DNA from 4 places in the Fictibacillus sp. Mic-4 genome. Region 1 is predicted to be linked to each of the others. Evidence: riboswitches for the same ligand, from Rfam matches in the RefSeq annotation. Region 1 holds a riboswitch; each other region holds the start of a gene.
What was found. Region 1 has a riboswitch for lysine ahead of WD019_RS20315 (amino acid permease). Riboswitches for the same ligand answer to the same signal wherever they lie in the genome.
Positions count from the first base shown of each region.

Region 2: linked by a shared signal. The riboswitch ahead of WD019_RS04440 (aspartate kinase) and the one ahead of WD019_RS20315 (amino acid permease) in region 1 are both predicted to bind lysine.
Region 3: linked by a shared signal. The riboswitch ahead of dapA (4-hydroxy-tetrahydrodipicolinate synthase) and the one ahead of WD019_RS20315 (amino acid permease) in region 1 are both predicted to bind lysine.
Region 4: linked by a shared signal. The riboswitch ahead of lysA (diaminopimelate decarboxylase) and the one ahead of WD019_RS20315 (amino acid permease) in region 1 are both predicted to bind lysine.

Region 1 is NZ_JBBHZM010000057.1:7-6,117, forward strand. Features, by position in the region: gene WD019_RS20305 (amidase) at 54-1,526, opposite strand; gene WD019_RS20310 (phosphodiester glycosidase family protein) at 1,660-3,267, opposite strand; lysine riboswitch at 3,456-3,644, shown strand; gene WD019_RS20315 (amino acid permease) at 3,744-5,204, shown strand; gene WD019_RS20320 (saccharopine dehydrogenase family protein) at 5,298-6,111, opposite strand, start outside.
Region 2 is NZ_JBBHZM010000003.1:135,842-141,952, forward strand. Features, by position in the region: gene uvrC (excinuclease ABC subunit UvrC) at 400-2,175, shown strand; lysine riboswitch at 2,247-2,438, shown strand; gene WD019_RS04440 (aspartate kinase) at 2,578-3,816, shown strand; gene bioD (dethiobiotin synthase) at 3,937-4,695, shown strand; gene bioA (adenosylmethionine--8-amino-7-oxononanoate transaminase) at 4,698-6,074, shown strand; gene bioB (biotin synthase BioB) at 6,090-6,111, opposite strand, start outside.
Region 3 is NZ_JBBHZM010000046.1:10,269-16,379, reverse strand. Features, by position in the region: gene WD019_RS19355 (PspA/IM30 family protein) at 1-395, shown strand, start outside; gene liaF (cell wall-active antibiotics response protein LiaF) at 567-1,301, shown strand; gene WD019_RS19345 (sensor histidine kinase) at 1,298-2,338, shown strand; gene WD019_RS19340 (response regulator transcription factor) at 2,331-2,963, shown strand; lysine riboswitch at 3,046-3,225, shown strand; gene dapA (4-hydroxy-tetrahydrodipicolinate synthase) at 3,353-4,240, shown strand; gene WD019_RS19330 (MFS transporter) at 4,645-6,111, opposite strand, start outside.
Region 4 is NZ_JBBHZM010000005.1:1,998-8,108, forward strand. Features, by position in the region: gene WD019_RS05660 (2-phosphosulfolactate phosphatase) at 1-682, opposite strand, end outside; gene WD019_RS05665 (DUF309 domain-containing protein) at 826-1,347, shown strand; gene WD019_RS05670 (peptidylprolyl isomerase) at 1,389-1,826, opposite strand; gene lysA (diaminopimelate decarboxylase) at 1,921-3,243, opposite strand; lysine riboswitch at 3,349-3,527, opposite strand; gene WD019_RS05680 (spore germination protein) at 3,594-5,066, opposite strand; gene WD019_RS05685 (stage V sporulation protein AE) at 5,023-5,625, opposite strand; gene WD019_RS05690 (stage V sporulation protein AB) at 5,639-6,061, opposite strand; gene WD019_RS05695 (stage V sporulation protein AA) at 6,051-6,111, opposite strand, start outside.

The DNA of each region.
Region 1 (6,111 bases):
GTTCAAATTTAATCATTTTCACATCTTTAGTTGAAGGGGGCGGACAGCATGGTTTATTCTAAAACAGGAGGCTTCCTAAATAATGAGGCTTGTTCAAATGCATATCCGAGACGAATTAAAGTCGGTTCGGAAAATGCCCTTCCCGTTAAAATAATGCCGTATGGCGCACCTGCATCATCAAACCCTGCAGGGACGGTGATCGACGGATAGCCCGCTTTCGCTCCGATCTCATACCCGAATTCTCCTGGATAAAGGATGGAATCTAACTGATGTTCTTCGATCACTTTATCAATCCCAAGTTTCTGGGCTTTTACGATTTGATTTAACCTGCTCTTGATATATTCAGGTTCAGTTAATGTCCCGCTCGTTTGTTCACTTTCTAACAGGAGGGTCTGTCCAAATTTCAAGCAGTCTTTAGCATTATCCTTGTTAAATTGGATGATATCATTTAACGTTCGAATGCAAACCGATGGATGGAGCCTCTTTAAATAATCATTGATTCCCGATTTAAATTCGTAAAGCAAAACGGCATAATCCCCTTCTTCATGTTCCAACGGCGACGTTTCATTTAATTCAATAATCGTCGCGCCTCGCTGCTCCATAATCGAAATCGCATTTTCCATAATTTGTTGTTGTGAGTTCGATAGCATTTTCAAATAACGTTTTTTAGCAAATCCGATACGCGCCCCTTTTAAGCCTCCTTTATCCAAATAGGCCGTATAATCGTTTTTTGCTTTTTCGATTGATTTCAAAGTAGCCGGGTCCTCTTCATCCGCTCCTGCAAGAATGCCGAGTAAAATGGCGGCATCTGTCACCGTTCTTGCCATTGGGCCAGCTGTATCCTGGCTGTTTGAAATCGGAATGATCCCCGCTCTTGAAAGCAAGCCGACTGTTGGCTTAATGCCGACAATATTGTTTGCGTATGACGGGCATAAAATAGATCCTGACGTTTCTGTTCCGACTGCTACCGTCGCAAGATTAGCTGCAATGGCTGCTCCAGAACCGGAACTTGAACCGCTCACATCGAAAGTTCCCGGGCCATACGGATTCAGCACCTGGCCTCCACGCGAACTGTATCCGTTCGTCATATTTTCGGTCATAAAGTTCGCCCATTCCGTCATGTTTGTTTTTCCAAGAATGACCGCACCTGCTTCACGAAGCTTTTTTACAATGAATGCATCTCGTGCAGCATAGGCATTTTTTAAGGCGAGAGACCCGGCACTTGTATGCATTTTATCATTCGTATCGATATTGTCTTTAATAAGAACGGGTATCCCGTGAAGCGGGCTTCTCGCCCCCTTTCGTTTTCTTTCTTCATCCAACGCTTCGGCGATATGTATGCTATCTGGATTCAACTCAAGAATCGTGTTAAGGCCTGGACCTTGCCCATCATAAAGGGATATCCGTTCCATATACATGCAGACCAATTCTTTTGATGTTAAATTTCCATTCTGAAACGCTTCTTGAATATTGTTGATCGTTGTTTCCTCAAGTTGAAATATTTTCGGCAATAATGGATTCATCATCAACACCTCTTTAATATTGGAAATAATTGAATTTTCTTTTTTATCGTACCATTAAAAATGCTACTTTAATAGCTTATTTAAATAAAAAATCCCATTGGGTAAAGTTACTCAATGGGATAAATGAATAGAATATTTATTTAGGCAATATCGTAATCGAATCACCGACCGGCCGTTCACCCGCGGCATCTGACGGATGAGAAATGAGCTTTCCGCCAACTGCCATAGCGGTTGATCCTCCACCGTCCAAATTTAATGCCTCTTTAGCTCCTAATGCTTTCATTATTTTTGCACTTTCTTTAAAACTGGTCCCTACACTTCGCTCCGGATTCCTTCCATCAACAGTGACTAACAATATATTTCCATTTGCTTTGATACCGGCCATCGTCCGTGGGTGACGTGTGATCCCGAAATGGTAGAAAAATTCTTCATTGGCATGAAAGCCTTCCTGTTCCGCATTAACAAAAATTTCCCCATTTTTCAACAAACGGGGCCCGCCATTGACAATGTTTGCTCCTTTTCCTGCGGCATATGGTTTGCCATCAACATAAAGGTAGTGTTTAGTAGTTAGCCTCATTCCTCGTTTGGCATGTTTTTTCAACCATAGGGCCGCTTCATTCGTTCCTGCTATTACAGACCCATTGAACGGGATCGGCCCCCCTCGTTGTTCTCTGACCTCAACGACATTTCCTTCAGCATTCAATACGGCTTCAACACCTTTGCCCTCTGGTGTACTCCTCCCAAATATCGGATCGAACTCGATGAGTTCACTGTCATCCTTACAAGTAAAATCATGCATGGGAAGCTGTGTCGGAAGATCGCCGCCAACGCCCCCGCAGCTTCGAATAAATCCAGGTTGCCTGTTCATCCCGTCCAGTTCTCTTTTCGCTCCATCTGATGATTGAATGCTCAAATGAGTAGACACTTTTGAAATTGATGCGTTATTCTTAGCATTCGGTAAAATAAAGCTTGTGCGGGAGTTAACGGCTTCGCTTACAAGTTGTCCTTTATGGACTGAAATTCCCGCCAGGTCGCCTGGAGTCCCGTCTTTGGCATCCATCACAAAATAGCCGCCGTTGGTCGCCGCTATCGATTGTGTTCGCTTCGCCATACTTGAAACGGTTTCTTTTCCTTCAACCTTGTCCATTGCCAGAGAAGTTGAAATAGTGCCTTTAAATCGGTGGCGATCAATCTCTATTACATGAATGGACCACAGGCCGGTTGTCCTTGGACTATCAAATCCAGTGTATGTAACTTTTGCATTTAAAAAGCCGTCAGACTTTAATTTTTTATTTAAATTGTTAGCTTCCTTTTCCGCCGGGAACTTGCCGACTCGAACTAAATAGCCTAATTTGTGATGTTTCACATCGTTGGTTGAATCATTTTTAATCGTATGTAAATAAGTGTCATACCCTTTGTTTTTTAAGTCTTCAATCATCATAGCCGCATCCGTTTTTTTATTGAAAAAGCCAATGTCCACCGTATAATATTCGTTGTTCGATTTCTTGCCTCTTTCAATGGAAATGAACGTAACACCTTCAGTGAGCTGTTTAATTACTCGCTTTTCCGGGAGTCCGGATTTTCCGAGGGGGAGCTCTTTAATATGCCGTGTTGTGGGTGCTTCATTCATTTTCGCCAGAGTTATTGAAGGATTTAAAGATGAAGGAATAGATATAGAAGCAATGGCGGAAGCAAAAGTTAATGAAAAAATTGTACTTTTTATTCTTTTTGGACTCACTTTCATTTTTCGTTCTCCCTTCATTTTGCTTACTTTATGCTATCGCATGTTTATTAATTCACAATGAAAACAATGTAAAACATTGTTAATTCCATACAAGAAGTATTCTTTAGAAAACTATTGTCTGATCATGTCGAATCATTTATAATAAAAATGTCTTATTAAATGAATACAGATTAAAATCCTCATCAATCCGATGAGGTAGAGGTCGCGGCTTTTATGAGTAAGAGGGACGAGATGCAGAGAACGTCAATGACTCCATCTGAAAGGAAAAGCTGCCGAAGTTTAAGTCCATCTCTGGGGGCTTAAGCTGGGGCTGTTTCCGAATAGGAACAGAACTGCCGCGTTTGTAATCCAATCAAACGTGGTGCGCTATCTTACGGAAGGTGCATGATTCGGGTAGATTAGACAACCGTCGATTCCTTTCGGCGGTTTTTTTATTTCCCACTCCTTCCAAATAAACGAAAGAGGAGTGTTATTTTATGCAAAGCGCAGCAAGAAATCTGGCAGATCATCCAACTGCCAGCGAAAAAACAGAATTAAAACGGAATTTGAAGTCACGGCATTTAACAATGATTTCACTCGGGGGGACGATTGGTACGGGGTTATTCCTCGCAAGCGGAGGCGCGATTCACTCGGCCGGTCCTGGAGGAGCTCTTCTCGCGTATATTGCGATAGGAATTATGGTTTATTTCTTAATGACAAGCCTTGCGGAAATGGCAGCATACATGCCGGTTGCCGGTTCTTTCAGCACATATGCAACAAAATTTGTCGATCCTTCTCTCGGGTTTGCATTAGGGTGGAATTATTGGTATAACTGGGCAATTACCATAGCTGCTGAATTATCGGCTGTTACGATGATCATGAAGTTCTGGTTTCCGCATAGCCCCTCTCTTCTCTGGAGCGGTCTCTTTTTAGTTATTATGTTTTTATTAAACTTTTTATCCGTTAAAGGGTTTGGAGAAGCGGAATATTGGTTTTCGATCATAAAAGTAATTACTGTGATCGTCTTTTTAATCGTTGGTTTCCTTATGATTTTTGGAATTATGAACGGAGATGCGATCGGGTTTAAAAACTTCACCGTAGGAGATGCGCCGTTTCACGGTGGATTCATGGCAACTCTCGGCATATTTATGGCGGCAGGATTTTCATTCCAAGGAACGGAGCTGCTTGGCGTAGCTGCCGGTGAAAGTGACGACCCCCGTCAAAATATCCCGCGGGCTGTTCGTCAAGTGTTCTGGCGTATTTTGTTGTTTTATGTATTGGCCATTTTCGTTATTAGCTTATTAATCCCTTATACAAATGGCAACCTCGCCAACAGCGATGTAACAGTAAGCCCCTTTACGCTCGTGTTTGATAAAGCGGGAATTGCTTTCGCTGCTTCTGTTATGAATGCGGTTATTTTAACGGCGGTTTTATCTGCGGGAAACTCCGGGATGTATGCTTCAACCCGGATGCTCTGGGATTTGGCCCGGGAAGGAAAAGCGCCCAAGTTTCTTGCTAAATTAAACAACCGCGGTGTTCCGGTCAATGCATTGATCGTTACTTCACTCGTAGGTTGCGTGGCATTTTTAGCATCGTTATTTGGCGACGGGGTTGTTTATACATGGTTGTTAAACGCTTCCGGCATGTCTGGATTTATCGCCTGGCTCGGGATTGCGATCAGCCATTACAGATTCCGGAAAGCGTATGTCGCCCGGGGACTCGATATAAATGCATTGCCATATAAAGCAAAGTGGTTCCCGTTCGGTCCATTATTCGCTTTTGCGCTTTGTCTCGTTGTCATTTTAGGTCAAAACTATTCCGCCTTTATGGGTGGTTCAATTGATTGGTACAGTGTACTTGTTTCCTATATCGGATTGCCGCTATTCATTATCGTTTGGCTTGGATATAAATTCGTTAAAAAAACTAAAGTCGTTCCACTTGATCAATGTGAATTTTAAATCGAAAGCCCGTTAATGCCCAATTGACAGGGTCAAGCGCAGAGAACACCACCCGTTATCATGATCACGGGTGGTGTTATTTCATTTTTATTTTCAAGCCATCAAAATTGGACTCGTTTTCTTTATCACATACCATTCCATGCCTCTTGCCTTTAAGCGCTTAAGAAAAGGAACGGGGGCAATCTTCTCGGGTGGAATGCATCCAGTTTCATTTAAAAGTCCTTCAGCCATCATGTCAACAGCAACAACGGGTGGAACGCCGGTTTGCCAGACTGTTGCTTGAAAGCCCGCCTTTTCAAAGATTACATCGTGATTCGCGATTGTATAGACAAATAATTCAACGTTTTCACCATTTTTCGCCCCTTTCACATTCGCACCAACGCATGAATAGCCATGGATTTTTCCGGCAAGTTCAGCAGGTTTCGGCATTGTTGTTACGACAACATCACGCGGAATTACGTTCACCCCTCCTACTTGAATGGGTTCATCACTATCAAGCCCTAAAAAACGTAAAACTTTAAGGGTGTTTACAAAATCCGGGTGAAGCGCATACCGGAACTCTACATATTCACATCCTTTCCCGATTGACTGACCAAGGGTTGTAGGTTCCTCATGTTCTACCACATAGCAATCTAACCAGCCAATTGGGTCTGGAAATTCAAACTCATCCTTATTCGCAAATGGTGTCGGATAATATTTCATTCCATCTTTTGCGGTCCAATAATTTGGTCTTGCCAGACATTCCTGAATGGCCGTTTGTGGGCTAAAATAGGTGCAAAAGCCTTCATAGTCCACTTTAGAATTATCTCCATCAAGAATCGTAATGGATTTAACTGTATCCAGTTGATCCGCTGCATATCTTGCCGCAATATTTGAAAATCCAGGGTCACAGCCTAACCCCATAATG
Region 2 (6,111 bases), on a different contig from region 1:
GGCTAAATCTTCATAAAAAGCTTCTTTTTCATCTACGGTTACATAAAGCGTTTTGACTTTTCTTTTGATTCCATACAATCCGATTGCCGTAACAGGTTGTTTAAATATGATTTCAAATTGAGGCCGTTCCTCTTCCAGCAGCTGTATGGTTCGAACATGGAAACAATGCCTATCATTTTATTCTAATACAATACTTTGCACTTATTTGGTTATGATGAGTTAGTGCATTTTAGCCAAAAAAATCTATCAATTTAAAGATCAATTTTTAGTTGAGGTATTCAGTAAAGTTTGGCGATCATCTTATGGGATAATCGCCTCTTTCTGTTTTCCATAACTGCAAGAACGGGTGTTTCGTGCTATGATGGAGGGTAGAGAAGAAAGAAGAAAGGAGGGCGTAGCGTGAATACGATTAAAGAAAAGCTCGCTATTTTGCCGGCACAACCGGGCTGTTACTTGATGAAAGATCAATTTGGCCAAATCATTTATGTCGGCAAGGCAAAAGTATTGAAAAATCGTGTCCGCTCCTACTTTACTGGAACTCACGACGGGAAGACACAACGGCTTGTAAGTGAAATTAAAGATTTTGAATACATTGTAACCTCTTCGGAAATTGAAGCCCTTCTGTTAGAAATGAACTTAATCAAGAAGCATGACCCGAAATACAATGTTATGCTCAAAGACGATAAAAGCTATCCTTATTTAAAAATTACCGCGGAAAAACATCCCCGCCTTTTGTATACGCGCAAAGTGAAAAAAGACGGCGGGAAATATTTTGGGCCGTTTGTCAATGCCGGGGCGGCTCAAGAAACGAAAAAACTGCTCGACCGGCTTTTTCCGCTGCGGAAATGCAACACCATCCCTGATCGTGTTTGTCTCTATTACCATATTGGGCAATGCTTAGCTCCTTGCGTGAATGAAGTAAGCAAGGAAGAAAACGCGCAAATGGTGGAAGGAATTAGTAAATTTCTTGGCGGCGGGTATAAGGAAGTGAAAGAAGAGCTGACGGAAAAAATGCTTGCTGCATCCGAACAATTAAACTTTGAGCGTGCAAAAGAATTAAGGGATCAAATTCATCACATTGAAGCTGTTATGGAAAAACAAAAGATGATGACGGCTGATCTCATTGACCGTGATGTATTTGGATATACATTTGATAAAGGCTGGATGTGTGTACAAGTATTTTTTATCCGTCAGGGAAAACTGATCGCACGTGATGTTTCACTTTTTCCATTTTACGGGGAAGCCGATGAAGATGTTGTTACCTTTATTGGTCAATTTTATTTACAAAAAAATTATCCGCTACCAAAAGAAATTTTGTTGCCGGCTGAAATTGATGGCGAATTAGTAAAAGAATTGCTTGGTATAAAGGTGATTCAACCAAAAAGAGGCCAAAAAAAAGAACTTGTCGAGTTGGCGACAAAAAATGCAAAACTTGCTTTAGAGGAAAAATTTGCCCTTATTGAAAGGGATGAAGACCGAACAATTCGTGCGATCCAAAACCTTGGAAAACAGATGAACATCGCTCCGCCATATCGGATCGAGGCCTTTGATAATTCAAACATTCACGGAACGAACCCTGTATCGGCAATGATCGTCTTTACGGATGGGAAACCAAATAAAAGAGAATACCGGAAATACAAAATTAAAACGGTTGAAGGTCCGGATGACTATGCATCCATGCGTGAGGTCATTCGAAGACGGTATTCAAGAATGTTAAAAGAAAATGGCCCATTACCTGATTTAATCATTATCGACGGAGGGAAAGGGCAAATCGCAGCAGCGCAAGATGTTCTTGAAAATGAGCTGAACTTGTTCATTCCGGTAGCAGGGTTGGCCAAAGACGATAAACACCGCACCTCGCAATTGTGGATGGGCGATCCCCTGAAATTTATTCCATTGCCCCGGAATAGCCAGGAATTTTATTTATTGCAGCGCATTCAGGACGAAGTTCACCGTTTTGCGATATCATTCCATCGCCAGGTTCGAGCAAAGGGAATGTTTTCTTCAAGTCTTGACAATATTCCCGGGGTTGGCGAAAAGCGTAAAAAAGCATTATTGAAACACTTCGGCTCGATTAAAAAAATGAAAGAAGCGAGCATAGAAGAGATTCAGGCTGCGGGAATACCGGGGCCGATAGCAAAAACAATTTATGAGGCGTTAAAAAAAGATTCATAAAATGAATTGAAATTTGGATATAAGTTTGCTAAACTATAACCAATTTAATATATGTGCCATGCTTCAATTGAAGTGATGGTAGAGGAGCAAAAACCAACAGTATCCCATTTGAAGAGTAAGGAGCTCTTATGATAGTGGGGGAAAGGGGATTTTTGCCGAAGTTTGATGAAACTCCTTCGTTCATCAGGCTGGACCTGTATCTGAATAAGTGCAGGGCTGTCATGCATCCTTACCCAAAGGGTGTATGGAGAACTATCTCACATGAGGGGAAACAAAACTGGCTTACTGTTGCATATTCAAGCAACAATAAGGTTTTTTCCTTATTGTTGCTTTTTGTTTTCTCTAAAGAGATCGATTGGTAAAAAATACGGAAAGTAAGAGCGGGAAGAGAGGATGAAAGTAATGGCAGTAATGGTGCAAAAGTTTGGAGGAACAAGTGTAGGCAGTGTAGAACGCATTCAAAATGTTGCCAATCGCGTCATTCAAACAGTAGAAGAAGGTCACAGTGTTGTCGTTGTCGTTTCAGCAATGGGCAAAACGACGGATACACTCGTTCGTTTGGCGGGGGAAATTTCACAAAAGCCTTCGCAAAGAGAAATGGATATGCTCTTATCAACGGGTGAGCAAGTAACGATTGCCCTTCTTTCGATGGCGCTTCAAGAAAAAGGGTATGAAGCAGTATCATTAACAGGATGGCAGGCAGGTATTGAAACAGAGAAAGTTTTTGGAAATGCGCGAATACGTAACATTCATACGGATCGAATTTGCCGTTTATTGGAGGAAGGTAAAATTGTCATCGTTGCCGGCTTTCAGGGAGTTGTTTCGGGACCGGATGAAATAACGACACTTGGAAGAGGCGGATCGGATACGACGGCTGTCGCATTAGCTGCTGCATTGAAAGCCGAGAAATGCGATATATTTACTGATGTAACAGGGGTGTTTACAACAGACCCAAGAGTCATTGACGGGGCGAGAAAACTGGAATCGATCTCATATGATGAAATGCTTGAAATGGCTAATCTAGGTGCAGGGGTATTGCATCCAAGAGCGGTGGAATTTGCGAAAAATTATGGTGTAAAACTGGAAGTACGTTCAAGTTTATCGATGGAAAGCGGAACGATTGTTGAGGAGGAATGTACGGTGGAAAATCAATTGGTCGTAAGAGGTCTTGCATTTGAAGGAAATGTGACAAAAGTAACGGTGGAAGGCTTGCCGAACGAGTTAACAACTCTTTCACATTTGTTCACAATGCTTGCGGAAAACGGGATTAATGTTGATATCATTATTCAAAATGTGAACGAGAATGAATCGATGAATATTTCATTTTCGATCGATTCAAATGTATTGGACAATACGATTTCCGTTTTGGAAACTAATCGTCACAGGCTTGGTTTTGAATCGATTGTTCACGAGGATCAGCTTGCTAAAGTGTCGATTGTTGGATCAGGCATGATTTCCAATCCTGGAGTCGCCGCAAAAATGTTTAAATCATTGGCTGATCAAGGCATTATGATTAAGATGGTAAGCACTTCTGAAATTAAAGTATCGACAATTGTTGACCAGGAATTCATGATTAAAGCAATTGAAACATTACACGACGTTTTTGAATTAGATGCGAGAGAGCCTGTAGCTCACAAATAAAGTCCGGTGACCACCGGACTTTTTATTGTACCTATTGTTAACCTTATTGTTTTATAAGTTGACAATAGTCCTTTTTTTCTTTACGATAGTTTAAGAATATACTAGAAAGGAGCCTACGGAATGACTAACGCTCTTTTTATCACGGGAGTTGACACAGGCGTTGGAAAAACAGTTGTTACGGCCTATTTAACGGCTTTAATTCAAAAAGAAGGGATGAAAGCCGTTCCTTTTAAACCGATACAAAGCGGTGGAATCGAACACGCCGGGAAGCTTATTGCCGAAGACGTTCAATTTTATAAACAGTTGGCGGCATTGCCGTATTCCCAGGAAGAATTATGTACATATTGCTTAAAAGATGCCGTTTCGCCGCACTTAGCGGCAAATCGTTCAAAAATTGAGATCGACCGCAAACGGATAATCGAACAGTTCCATCAACTGCAAAAGGAAAATGATTTTGTATTCGTTGAAGGAGCGGGGGGTCTTGTCGTTCCACTTGCTGAAGATCGAAAGGGTGTCTATATGACTGCCGACCTGATCTGCGATTTACGGTTGCCGTTATTGATCGTCACTCATCCGGAGCTTGGAACGATTAATCATACATTGTTGACCATTGCTTATGCAAAGTCTAAAGGAATTCCGATTGTGGGGCTAATTTTTAACCAGATGCCCGAAGAGCCAGGTTTTATGCAAGAAGATAACATAAACATGATCCAAAAACTAAGTGGAGTACCGGTAATAGGCTGTATTCCATCAATTGCCGCGCCTCTCATTCCCGAGATGCAAAAGAAACTCGCTTCTAAAGAACCATTGATTAATAGAGACATATTTTTCAAGCGCTTAAAACAATGTCAAAACGAGTTTATGGAGGTCACCAATTGAAAATGCATGAGTTAGAACAATGGGATAAAGAGTATGTATGGCATCCATTTACGCAAATGCAACAATACAAGAAAGAAAAACCACTCATCATTGAGCGGGGAGAAGGAAATTATTTAATCGATATCGAGGGAAATCGTTATTTAGATGGATACTCTTCTCTCTGGGTGAACGTTCATGGACATGCTCATCCGCTGCTGAATGAAGCGCTTAAGGAGCAGCTTGAGAAAATCTCTCACTCCACATTGTTAGGAGCAGCAAATGTCCCTTCGATTTTGCTCGCAAAAAAATTAGTCGAGCTAACCCCTCCTGGATTAAATAAAGTGTTTTATTCGGACTCAGGATCGACTTCTGTTGAAATCGCATTAAAAATGGCGTATCAGTATTGGAAACTGGTGGATCCCGTACGCTATGAAAAAAAGAATAAATATATTTCCTTCAAAGAAGCGTATCACGGCGATACGATCGGTTCGGTCAGCGTTGGCGGCATGGACACATTCCATAAAATATTTAAGCCGATTTTAATTGACCGTATTGAAGCACCGACACCATATGTTTACCGGATGACAGGTGTCCGAACAGAAGAAGAGGCAAAGAAGCAATGTCTTGATGCATTAGAAGCGATTTTAGCGGAACATCACGAAGAGGTGGCAGCATTAATTATCGAACCGCTTGTACAAGGAGCGGCGGGAATGATCACCCATCCTAAAGGCTTTTTATCGGGAGTTCGAAAGCTTTGCACGAAATACAATGTTCTGATGATTGCCGATGAAGTTGCCGTTGGGTTTGGCAGGACAGGAACGATGTTTGCTTGTGAACAAGAAAAAGTTCAGCCTGATTTTCTATGTGTCGCAAAAGGAATAACGGGAGGCTATTTGCCGCTCGCTGCGACAGTTACGACAAATACCGTATATGAGGTATTTCTCGGGGAACCGGAAGAGCTGAAAACGTTTTTCCACGGACATTCTTATACAGGAAACCAGCTTGCCTGCGCAGTCGCCTTAAAAAGTATTGAACTATTAGAATCGGAAGGCTTTATTCCAGCACTTGAGGAAAAAATAGATAGGCTTAAGTCGGAACTTCAAAACTTTTGGAAACTGCCATATGTAGGAGATATACGGCAAAAGGGGATGATGGCAGGCATTGAGATTGTGCAAAATAAAGAAACAAAAGAACCCTTTCCCCTGTCGTTTCAAGTCGAACATCGAATCATTTTAGAGGCTCGGAATAGGGGTGTCATTATTCGTCCGCTCGGTCCTGTCATTGTATTAATGCCACCGCTTTCGATTGAAATTGAAGAACTTCAAAAGCTGGCAAAAGTTACATACGATGCAATCAAGGCGGTCACAGAGAGTATAGGGACGGCAAAAGGAGCGGTTTAACCGCTCCTTTTGCCATTATATCGTTTGCAATGTTCCA
Region 3 (6,111 bases), on a different contig from region 1:
CGGGTGAAAATGAGCTGTATGAATTTGCAGCAAAAGAGCAAGCGTACTATGAAGATGCAACTTCCCGGCTTAAAGCTTCCCTCGGACAGGCAAACAGCCAATTGGAAGAGCTGGAAAAGAAGTATGAAGAAATGAAGCGAAAGTTAAAGGAAATGCACATTAAACGAATGGAATTAATGGGCCGGGAAAATATTGCCCGCGCCAACTACCGGATGAATAAAGTGCTCCAGGCCAATGACATGAGCAAACCATTCTCCCGTTTTGAAGAGACTGAAATGTATTTAAACCGATTAGAGCATCAAGTTAATACGTCGTACCATCGGAATACGATTGATGCCCGGATCGCCCAATTAGAAAAAGAATTAAAATCAAGCGATACAAATTCTAATTCTTAACAAATTCGTGGTAGACTAATAAGGCGTAGGTTTCTGCGCCTTTTTCTGCTGCCATACCATACATAACGCATCCAGCGGCTTTTTAAAAACGCGAGTCCTTATTGCTGTTGTCCTTATGCCCCGAGTAAGCAGCTATACTTTTTTATTCGTAAAAGAAAGAAGGTGAACCCCGTGTTGAACAGAATAAAATCCGATTTTTTCAGCTGGGTTTTTCTTATTGGCATCATATTGATTTTTATTGAGATTATCCTTTTCGGCTGGGGTCTCATCTTTTCTTTGTTATTTTCTATGGCGTTTATCTACATTGGGAAAAAGCGGCTATCGAAAACGTGGGGCAAACTCTTTTTTTGGTTTGGCGTCATCACTGGCGTCATTACGGTCGTCAATATGGTCGCCTTTAAATTTTTCGTATTAGCCATTCTCCTTTATGTCATTATCCATTTTGCCCAATCTAAAAAACAGCCCGATTATATAAGGCCCATTCTGCAAGAACAAGAGGACAGCCAGGGAAAGGACGCAGTTTGCAGGCGGCCGATCGTATTAAAAAATGTTCTTTTTGGAAAGCAAAAGACAACAGATCATGTATACGACTGGAATGACATTAACATTCAAACCGGCATTGGCGATACAGTCATCGATTTAAGCAATACGATTCTCCCTAAATCAGAATGCGTCATTTCGATCCGAAATCTTGTCGGCAACGTCCAAATTCTCGTTCCGTATGATGTGGAAGTTTCCGTTCACCATTCCATCATTGCAGGATCAATGGCGGTTTTTGACTATCGCGAACCGAGATTGTTTAACGAAACGCTCCACGTACAAACGCCGGGCTATGGCGACTCGGTGCAGAAAATCAAGATCATCACCTCTATGATCACTGGGAATTTAGAGGTGAAGCGAATATGAGCATTATGCAGCGGCAAATTTTAACCGGAATTCTTTTTTCATTGATTGTGTTTCTCGCGCTTGTCGTTACGTTTTTCATCGCTTATCCATTATCAGATTGGACAGGGCTATGGGACCGCAGGCTATGGAACCTCCCGTTTGCCATTTTTGTACCTGTGCTGAGCATCCTTATCGGACTTCTATTCGGTCTTGTTTCCGGATATTTTTGGCAAAGACAGTTACGTTTCGTTGAAGACTCTTTGAGTGAGTTGGAACAAGGGAAGCAATCAGAATTTGACCGAGAGGCAAAGCTTGAGGAATTCGATTCACTATTTTCTCAAATTGAAAAGATAAAGAAGCATCTTGCCGAGCAAACTAAGGTCTCTCAAAAAATGGCGAACGAAAAAGCGGAGGTTCTTGAAAAACGGATACAAGAAATTGTTTCTGAGGAGCGCAACCGCCTGGCAAGGGAACTGCATGATTCCGTCAGCCAGCAGCTCTTTGCGGCTTCCATGCTTATGTCCACGATTACTGAATCAAGACCGCTCTCGGATGACCGTGAGACGAAGCAGCTTAAATTAGTGGAAGAAATGATTCAACAATCACAGCTGGAAATGCGGGCCCTGCTCCTTCATCTTCGCCCCGTTGCGTTAAAAGGAAAATCGCTTCAAGAAGGCATTCAGGAGCTTTTAATTGAGCTGCAGCAAAAAGTCCCGATGAACATTCAATGGAAGGTTGAAAAAATGGCGCTTGACAAAGGGATTGAAGACCATTTATTCCGCATTCTTCAGGAATCCGTCTCCAACACATTACGACATGCGAAAGCGACTTCATTGGACGTTCTTCTAATCAAGCGCGATCAATTTGTCATTATGCGCATCTCCGATGACGGCATCGGCTTTAATGTAGAACAAACAAAAACGGGGTCTTATGGGTTGCAAAACATGCATGAACGCGCCGCGGAAATTGGTGGAACACTAAAAATCATCAGCGTTGTTAATAAAGGGACCCGCCTGGAGGTCAAAGTCCCAATGATAAAGGAGGAGGACAATGATTAAAGTGTTATTTGTCGATGATCACGAGATGGTGAGGATTGGCGTCTCTTCCTATTTATCCGCTCAGCCGGACATTGAAGTCATCGGCGAAGCCGACAATGGAAAAACGGCGGTCGAACTCGCTTTAAGCTTGCGTCCGGATATTATTTTGATGGATTTAGTCATGGAGGAGATGGACGGCATTGAAGCAACGAAGCAAATTATCGAACAATGGCCGGATGCAAAAATCATCATAGTCACCAGCTTTTTAGATGATGAAAAGGTGTATCCTGCGATTGAGGCAGGTGCGATGAGCTATATGCTGAAAACATCGAAAGCGAGCGAAATCGCCAGAGCGATCCGCTCTACTTACCATGGCCAATCTGTATTGGAGCCGGAAGTGACCGGCAAAATGATGACGAAAATGCGGCAAAAAGAGCGGCGATTGCCCCATGAGGAACTGACAAAACGTGAAATGGAAGTTTTGCTTCTCATGGCCGAAGGAAAAACGAACCAGGAAATTGCAGATGATCTTTTTATCGCATTAAAGACTGTGAAAGTCCATGTCAGTAACATTTTAAGCAAGCTGAATGTTCAAGACCGGACACAGGCAGTCATTTATGCTTTCAAGCATTCGCTAGCGGACTGATTGTTAATTTATCCTTGCAAGATAAGGAATCTCTTGTTATAGTAAAACAAATTGAATCATTTCTTTTCTTCAATACGATTGAAGTGAGGATAGAGGAGCAAAGACCATTAGTACACAATACGAGGAGAATGAGAGCCAATGACGATTGTGGAAAGGGGAATTTGCCGAAGCGGAAAAGAATCTCATTTTCTTGAAGCTGGTTCTGCTATTGAATAAATACAGAACTGTCATATAGGAAACTATATGGAGGGCTATCTCATGCATGGTGACGAATGGACCAATTTTGTTCCTATTGCAACAGCGAATCCCTCGTTGTTGCTTTTTTGCGTTTGCAAATAGATGGCCCTGATCCCTCAAGCTTATAAAAAACTATATAAGGGTGTGAAACTATGAATTTTGGCCAAGTTTTAACAGCGATGGTCACTCCATTTGATCAAAATGGTGAAGTGGATTTTAACGCCGTGAGGACTTTAGTTCATCATTTAATTGATAATGGTTCTGATGGATTAGTTGTGGCCGGGACAACCGGGGAGTCTCCTACATTGACGCTGGAAGAGAAAGTTGAGTTATTTAAAGTTACAGTAGAAGCGGCTGGCGGAAAGGTTCCGGTCATTGCCGGCACTGGATCAAATAATACGAAAGCTTCCATCAGCTTAACAAAGAAAGCGGAAGAAGCGGGAGCAGACGGCATTATGCTCGTTGCCCCATACTATAATAAACCGTCTCAAGAAGGATTATATCAGCACTTTAAAGCGATTGCCGAATCAACGCCATTGCCTGTCATGCTTTATAACATCCCGGGTCGAAGTGTTGTCAATATGTCGGTAGAAACGGTCATCCGCCTTTCTGAAATCGACAATATTGTCGCAATCAAAGAAGCGAGCGGCGACCTGGATGCCATGGCGCAGATGATTGAAAAAACGCCAGATGATTTCACATTGTACAGTGGCGATGATGGATTAACCTTGCCGGTGCTTTCGATTGGTGGAGCAGGCGTCGTTTCGGTGGCGTCACACATCATTGGCAATGAAATGCAAGATATGATCAATCGCTTTAGAAGCGGTGACGTGCAGGATGCTGCTTCCAAACACCGCAGCCTTCTTCCAATTATGAAAGCATTATTTGCCGCGCCAAGCCCATCGCCGGTGAAATTCGCTTTAAATGAAAGAGGAGTAAATGTTGGAGACGTCCGCTTACCACTCGTACCTTTAAACGAAGAAGAAAAAATGGCGCTACGAAACGTACTCGAGCAAATCAATTTAGAGCCTGTACGCTGAACAAGCTGCCTGAACTGTCTTCGGACAATCATCCAGCTGGTTTGGACAATAAATTTTACTGTTTAGAAAATAAATTTGGAAAATAAAATTTGCGGTATAGAAAATAAAATCTGTAATTCGGAAAATAAATTCTGCAGTTTGGAAAATGAATGATGCGGCTCGGAAAATAAACGGGTGATCCCCCGAAGTATAGACAAGATCTGCTCGAATTTGAGCCATAATTGAACAAAAAACAGCAAATATCGCTGTCAATCTGAACATTCATGCAAAGAGGATGTCCTAAAAGCAGAACTTTTGGACATCCTCTGTTTTTTACGGCATAAGGGCCAGCGGAAGCGATCTATTCTTCGTAAGAAAAAGCGCTCTTTATCCACTACGGATCGCTATTAATTCGGCCATTCGTCTTATCCGTATATCTTCCCCTTTTTAGGCTTGATCCCGTGACTTCTCTCATCCGCTGCCACCATGTTTGCTTCATGGTCTTCTTCTTTCCACCAGAGGGCTCGAGCCGGATTTTTCAAAACTTCTTTTACTTCATCCGGATCCTCAACGATCGGCTGGCATCCGCGCAATGATTTGCCCGCTGTTTCTTTGACAAAACAGGAGACAATGATGAGTCCGAAAAGACAAACAGCCATCAAGTAAAAAGCGGGGAACATGCGATTCTTCGTAATGCTGACGAGCCAGGCGATAATAAGAGGCGTCGTCCCTCCAAATAAAGAGGTTGAGACATTGTACGTAATAGCAAGTGATCCGTAGCGCACTTTCGTAAAAAATAATGAAGGTAGCGTCGCTGGAAGCGTCCCCTGGAAAGCAGCGAGCAAACCGCTAAGGAGAAGCACCCCGCAAAAAACAATAAAGCTATTGCCGTTACCGATCATCATAAAGATTGGGATGCTAAGGAGAACAATGCCAATTAAAGCTCCCTTAATAATGCGATTACGCCCAATGCGGTCGCTCCAATAGCCGAATGCAAGGATAATCGGCATTGTGATCACCATCACGATAATGAGCAACATTAATCCTTTTGTTTCTCCAAAATGAAGTTCCTGTGTTAAGTAAGCTGGCATATAAGTAAGCAGCATATAGTTCACTGTATTATAAAAGAGGACGATTCCTACGCAAATTAACAACGGTTTCCAATGGTCGGTAACAATTTCTTTAAGAGAAGCACGATGTTTTTCTTCTTCTTCGGCTTTGACCATCGCTTTAAAAGCAGGGGTTTCTTCTAGCCGGGACCGAAAATACAGCCCTATAAACCCTAAAGGGCCAGCAATTAGAAATGGAATCCGCCAACCCCAATCAACCATCCTTTCAGAGCCAAGAAGGAATGTCATCAAAGTGACCAGCGAAGCGCCTGCGCAAAAGCCAATGAGCGAGCCCACCTCTAAACCGCTCGACATAAAGCCTCGTTTTTTATCCGGCGTTGATTCTGCGATAAATGTCATGGCTCCCGCATATTCCCCTCCTGTTGAAAATCCCTGGATCAGCCTTGCCATCATCAACAAGACTGGCGCGACCGTTCCAATGGATGCGTAACTCGGAATAAGACCGATGCTTAATGTCGCAAGAGCCATCATAATTAACGTAAGAGACAGGACTTTTTTGCGCCCGAAACGATCTCCCAGCATGCCAAAAACAAGACCGCCAATCGGGCGTGAGATAAAAGCAATAGCAAAAGTCGCTAATGCATAAATCAATTGGTCGGAAGGGTCGATTTCCGGGAAGAAAACTTTTCCAATAGTAACCGCTAAATAAGAATAGAGCCCGAAGTCGAACCATTCCATAGCGTTGCCGAGCGAAGTAGCAATGACGGATTGTTTTGCAAGTTTTGTATTAACAATGGTGATATCTTCTTTTTTCAATGATTC
Region 4 (6,111 bases), on a different contig from region 1:
TGACAAAGGGGACAATATTTAATCGATTTAATCTTCCTGCGAATTGGATATCGTCTATATAATTTTTTGAAACTAATCGTCTTCCGGTTGTTGTTGTTAATAAACGTTCAGGCAGCTGATTGGCTAACTGAAGATAAGAGGCTTCCAGCATTTCGGAAAAATCGCAAACGTGAACGGGATCCGTCCTTTTCTTTAGCAAGTGAATCATGTATCCCGCGGCAAGGCCATCTTCTAAAGCAAATTCACCTCGTGTCCCCGCACAGCAAATCGTAATATCACATGAAAAAGCAAGCGCTTTTTTAGCGCAACTGGATGCATTAAGAAAGGATCCGATCAACACATGATCAGCCAATTCAGCTTTTTTTATCGTTTTTGTTCCATTCGTCGTCATAAGAATTAAACTTTCTCCGTCATGCCTCTTTTTACATATCTCTGTAGGCGAATTGTTGTAATCAAAGCCTTTTCTTTTTTCACAATGCCTCTCTCCGGCTAAAATGGTATTTTCACTTTTTAACGATAAGGCCTCTTGCTCAGTTTCAACCGTGATAACAGTAGAAAAACCAGCATCGAACGCAGCAGCAATTGTCGTTGACGCTCTGAGTACATCAATGACAATGACCGTTTGACCGGCTAGCCGTCCGGACTCTATATCTTCGTGCGTTGGGATGGTCCGAATGATCAAATATCCCACTCCTTTGCTCAATTTAGTCTGTTATTATGTATACCGTTTCAACTGAAAAAAATGGCTTTCCTCTAATGTAAAAAAGAAAATCTTTAGCAAGTGTGCTCCGTTTTTGATAAACTGGGAAAGAAAGGGGAATGAACGTGTATCCAAAAGCACTCATTGATTACCTTACCTATTTTCATGGGAACAGAGACTATTTTGAATGCCATGAAGTACTTGAAGAACATTGGAAAAACGAAGGTGCACAAAATAGCGTTTGGGTCGGCCTTATTCAAATTGCGGTCTCTCTTTATCATCAGCGCCGCGGAAACAAAACCGGTGCTCTTCGCATGATAAAGAGCGCTATTCGTATTCTTTCCAATCAAAAGGAAGAGCTCTCCCGTTATGGCTTACATTACGAGGCCTTAATGGAATTGCTAACGAAAAGGGACATCGAAATTGAAAACGACGAGGTATATTCCGACATGAATTTACCCCTTTTAGATCTTGGTTTACGAAAAGAATGTGAAAGAATACTTCAACAAACCGGACTTCGATGGGGCTCTGAAAGTGATTTCAATAATAAATACATTATCCATAAACATAAGCTAAGAGACCGTACAGATGTGATTGAAGAAAGGCTAAAGCAGAAAAAACAAAAAGCAGACAGGAGAATACCCTAAAAAAGAGGATATCCTGATTTCAGGGTATCCTCTTCTCACTTTTACTCATCAAATACGACGACTTTCTCCATTGTATCGCCGTTTCTCATGTTTAGCACCGTGTCCATTCCTGAAGTCACCTGGCCAAAAACGGTATGAACGCCGTTTAAATGAGGTTGAGCTTCATGAACGATGAAAAATTGGCTTCCCCCGGTATCTTTTCCTGCATGAGCCATAGAAAGAGCGCCTGGAACATGTTTGTGCGGATTTCCTTCTGTTTCGCATTTAATTGTATAACCCGGTCCGCCAGTTCCTGTTCCGTGAGGGCAACCACCTTGACTTACAAAGCCCGGAATCACGCGGTGGAAAGTAAGACCATTGTAGAATCCTTCATTTGCTAATTTCTCAAAATTGGCGACCGTCCCCGGTGCTTCGTTAGGAAATAATTCGAATTCGATTTTATCTCCATCAAGCATTAGTATGTATCCTTTTTTAGCCATAATTACATCTCTCCTTTGTAATAGATCTTCTCTATCATACCATAAAATAGCCAAAGGCAAAAAAGAGACAACATCTATTGTCTCTTTTTTAACTTTAAACAAGCGCACCTTTTCTTAAAGGAACATCTTGCTGGATAATGTTTTCATATGTTTCTCGTTTGACGACGATCTGTTCTTCTCCGTTTTCTACAAAAACAACAGCCGGTCTTGGCAGTCGATTGTAATTGTTGGCCATCGAATAACCGTATGCGCCCGTGCAAAAAACAGCTAAAATATCATTTGCTTCCACTTCAGGCAATTTCAAATCCCAAATGAGCATATCACCTGATTCACAGCACTTTCCAGCGATTGAGACGGTCTTCGTGTATGGGGCAAACGCTTTATTTGCAACCATAGCTTCATAACGAGCCTGATATAACGCCGGACGAATATTGTCGCTCATTCCTCCATCGACTGAGACGTAATGGCGGACTTCCGGAATGTCCTTTTGCGAACCGATGGAATAAATTGTCGTTCCGGCGTCCCCGACAAGCGATCTTCCTGGTTCGATCCATATTTCCGGACATTCTGCCCCTAATTTTTTTGTATGCTTTTTCACTTCTTGAACCATCGCATCGATATACACACGCGGCTCAAGCGGTTGGTCTTCAGACGTATATCGTATGCCGAATCCGCCACCTAAATTAAGCACTTCCGGAAAGTAAGAGTGCTGACTATGCCAGCGGGCCAAATAGTCAAATAATTTTTCAATCGCTAAAACAAATCCTGTCGTTTCAAAGATTTGCGAGCCAATATGGCAATGAATTCCTGCCAGATGAAGGCGTTTTGAGTGTTTTAGAGCATATAGCATCGCTTCTTCTGCCTGTCCATTTTGCAAATCAAAGCCAAATTTCGAATCTTCCTGTCCAGTTAAAATATATTCATGGGTATGTGCTTCAATGCCCGGGGTCACTCTGAGCAAAATTTGCGTCTTCTTATCATATCTTTCACAAAGCTCATGGAGCATCGATAGTTCGTGAAAATTATCGACAACAAAACAGCCGATATTCTCTTTTAACGCAAACTCCAATTCTGCATAACTTTTATTGTTGCCATGAAAATGGATTTTTTCCGTCGGGAATCCCGCATGGATCGCTGTATAAAGTTCTCCACCGGATACAACGTCAAGGCTAAGCCCTTCTTCTTCCATTAGTTGAACCATCGCAATGCAAGAAAACGCTTTGCTTGCATACGCCACTTGCGCTGTAACGCCATGAACCTGGAAAGCTTCTTTAAACGCTCTTGCCCTCTGTCTTATTAGCGCAACATCATATATATATAAAGGCGTACCGTATTTTTTTGCCAATTCAATTGTATCTACTGACCCAATCGTTAAATGCCCTTTTTCATTAATCAAACTTGTTCCATGTAAAAACATTGACCAATCTCCTCTCCGAAAATATAGAGATTCAATCCGACGAAAAATGAAAAGACAGCTAATGCCAAAAAAGGTACATTAACTGTCTTGAACCCGTACCCTCATTGTCGGAATAGCTCTCCACTACGTAATTTGTAGTGACAGTCCGTTGCCTATTTGACAACGACCCAGCATAAAATGGCATGGACCCATTTTACACTTCGGCAAATTGACCTTTCCGATTACTTCATCGTGTCCATTCACTTCATAATCGTACTCATTCGCTTTGCGCCTCTACCCCATTGCGAAGAATGAGGCATATTTAATTATTATGAAAAACTTTAACATACATTCCCCTAATTGTGCAAGGCTTAATTTGATGTTCTTTTCGGATTTTGCGGATGTAAAATACTTGGCCTCATTTTTGTCATCGGTACGGCCACCCGCATAATAATTGTAAGCAGCGCCTTCGCGTTAAATGGCATAAACGGCCATAAATACGGTGTATTTAAATTTTTCATATTCGCAATAAAAATAATAAACAGCGTCAAGCCAATAACATAGCCCGGAACGTGGAAAATCGCGACAAGTAAAAGCAGCAATATCCGAAAAAGATCATTCGCCAATCCTAATTCCACACTTGGAGTGACAAACGTTCCGATGGCTGAAACAGAACTGTATAAAATGACTTCAGGAACGAAAACTCCGACACTGATGGCGATTTGTCCAATGAGCACTGCCGCAACTAATCCCATGGAAGTAGCAAGGGCATTTGGAGTATGGATGGCCGCAAGCCGCAATAAATGAATTCCGACTTCAGCTAATAATAACTGAAGAAAGATCGGCAAATGGCCGTGTTTGTTTGGACCGATAAATTCCAGGCCTTTTGGAAGCAAATGCGGATCCTGCACATATAAATACCAGAGTGGAACAAGCATGATGGCAGCAAGGATGCCGATAAAACGAAACCATCTTTCAAATGCCCCGGTCAGCGGAGTTTGACGGAACTCCTCCGCGTGCTGAACATGGTGAAAATAAGTCGTCGGGGTGATTAAAACGCTTGGGGACGTATCAACCATCACAAGCACGTGCCCTTCTAAAAGGTGCTGAACGGCAACGTCGGGACGTTCAGTATAACGGGCCATTGGAAATGGATTGAATCCTTGCTTGACAAGATATTCTTCAATCGTCTTGTCCGCCATTGGAATACCGTCGATGCTAATTGTGCTTATTTCTTTTTTAATCAATTTTATTAATCCGGGATCTGCAACATCTTTTAAATAGGAAATACAAATATCCGTTTTTGACCGTTCCCCAACCTGTACAATTTCATTTCGAAGCCTTTCATCTCTTAGCCTTCTTCTCGTTAATGCTGTATTGATGATAATATTTTCGGTGTACCCGTCCCTTGACCCCCTGACAACTTTTTCTGTATCCGGTTCTTCCGGATTCCTACCAGGGTAACTACGGACATCAACAATAAATACTTCATCCTCGCCATCTACAAAAATAAGGATTAATCCGGAGAGCAATCGATCAACCGCTTCATCCATATTATCCGTCAGTTCTACTTGTTCATGAGTAATATGATTATGTATGACCTCTTTTACACTATGGGGACTTTTATGCTGGTTGTTCATTAGCATAAATTCCCTCATAATTTGAATGATATAAGTCGTATCGCAAAGCCCGTTGCAATAATAGAGCTGCACTTTTGTTTTCAGCAAAAGCAATTTGCGAACGCCGACATCAAAGGTTTCCCCTATTCCGAGCCGTTTTTTCAACAGTTCTTCATTTTCTTCAATTTTCTTGCTGATTGGTATTTTTGCTTTCTTTTGTGCCACTTACGCCACTCCTTTCTAATATCATTTGGATTGCCTGGGTCGTGATCGGTGCTCCTTTTTCTACTGAATCATACCCGGCCATTTTACCTATATCGCCAACACCGATGACAATAGGCAAATCTAATTCATCGAGAATATATACGGTGTCTCCGTTAATTCTTCCCATTTCTAAATCGGGCAAACCGCTTTTATCAATTCCGTATTCGGTTAAATTACCATAACGATCGATACTGAAATCTACCTTTGTCCATTCGGCATAATGGGTTTTCGAAGCCACGGCGACCGCACCGAGAACTTCTATTTGTGGGTGGCGGCAAATGTCACGCATCGCTCGCTCGCCTGGCCCCTCCCCTTTTTGTCCACAATCATCAAATAAGACAAGCACAGGGTCATACGGAGTCTCTTGAATAAAACGGATCAATTCTCCCCCCGTAATTCTGGTCGGATTGCCCATTGATGCTGATATGCATCGTCCTCCTATCTTCTTTGCAACGAGTTCCGCGGCCTTTAACGCATAAAGATCGCCATCGGTTATGAAAATAACGCGCTTCTTCTTCATGGTGCCTCCCTATTTAATGGTTTACATAATAGACCCAATGAAAAAGTGATCCAAATACTTTTCCGAATACGATGGCCATTAAAATAATAATCAGTTTCTCTTCAAATCCAATCCTTTTAGCCAAAATAGGCAAAACATTGAGCACTTCCGTCAAAGCAGCGGCCAGCATTCCAATAAAAACGCCAAAAAACAAGCCGATTGGAATAAGCAAGAGCGGGGACATGGAAAACGTCAAATGACGCAAATTCATCCAGCCGCCAATAATAGCGCCTAACGTAACACTCGCTTCATAACTGCGAATACGTGAATACGTTTTACTCAATTGCATAAGCCGGGGGACAATTCCTAGAACAGTTAAAAAGGCGACAAATCCCGATCCCACCGCAATCCCTCCGGCAAAGCCGATAAATATGGTAATAAGGATATTAAGTATCATGCAATTTCTTTTCCGTCTCCTTGTTTTCATGTACGATGACATATTGATCC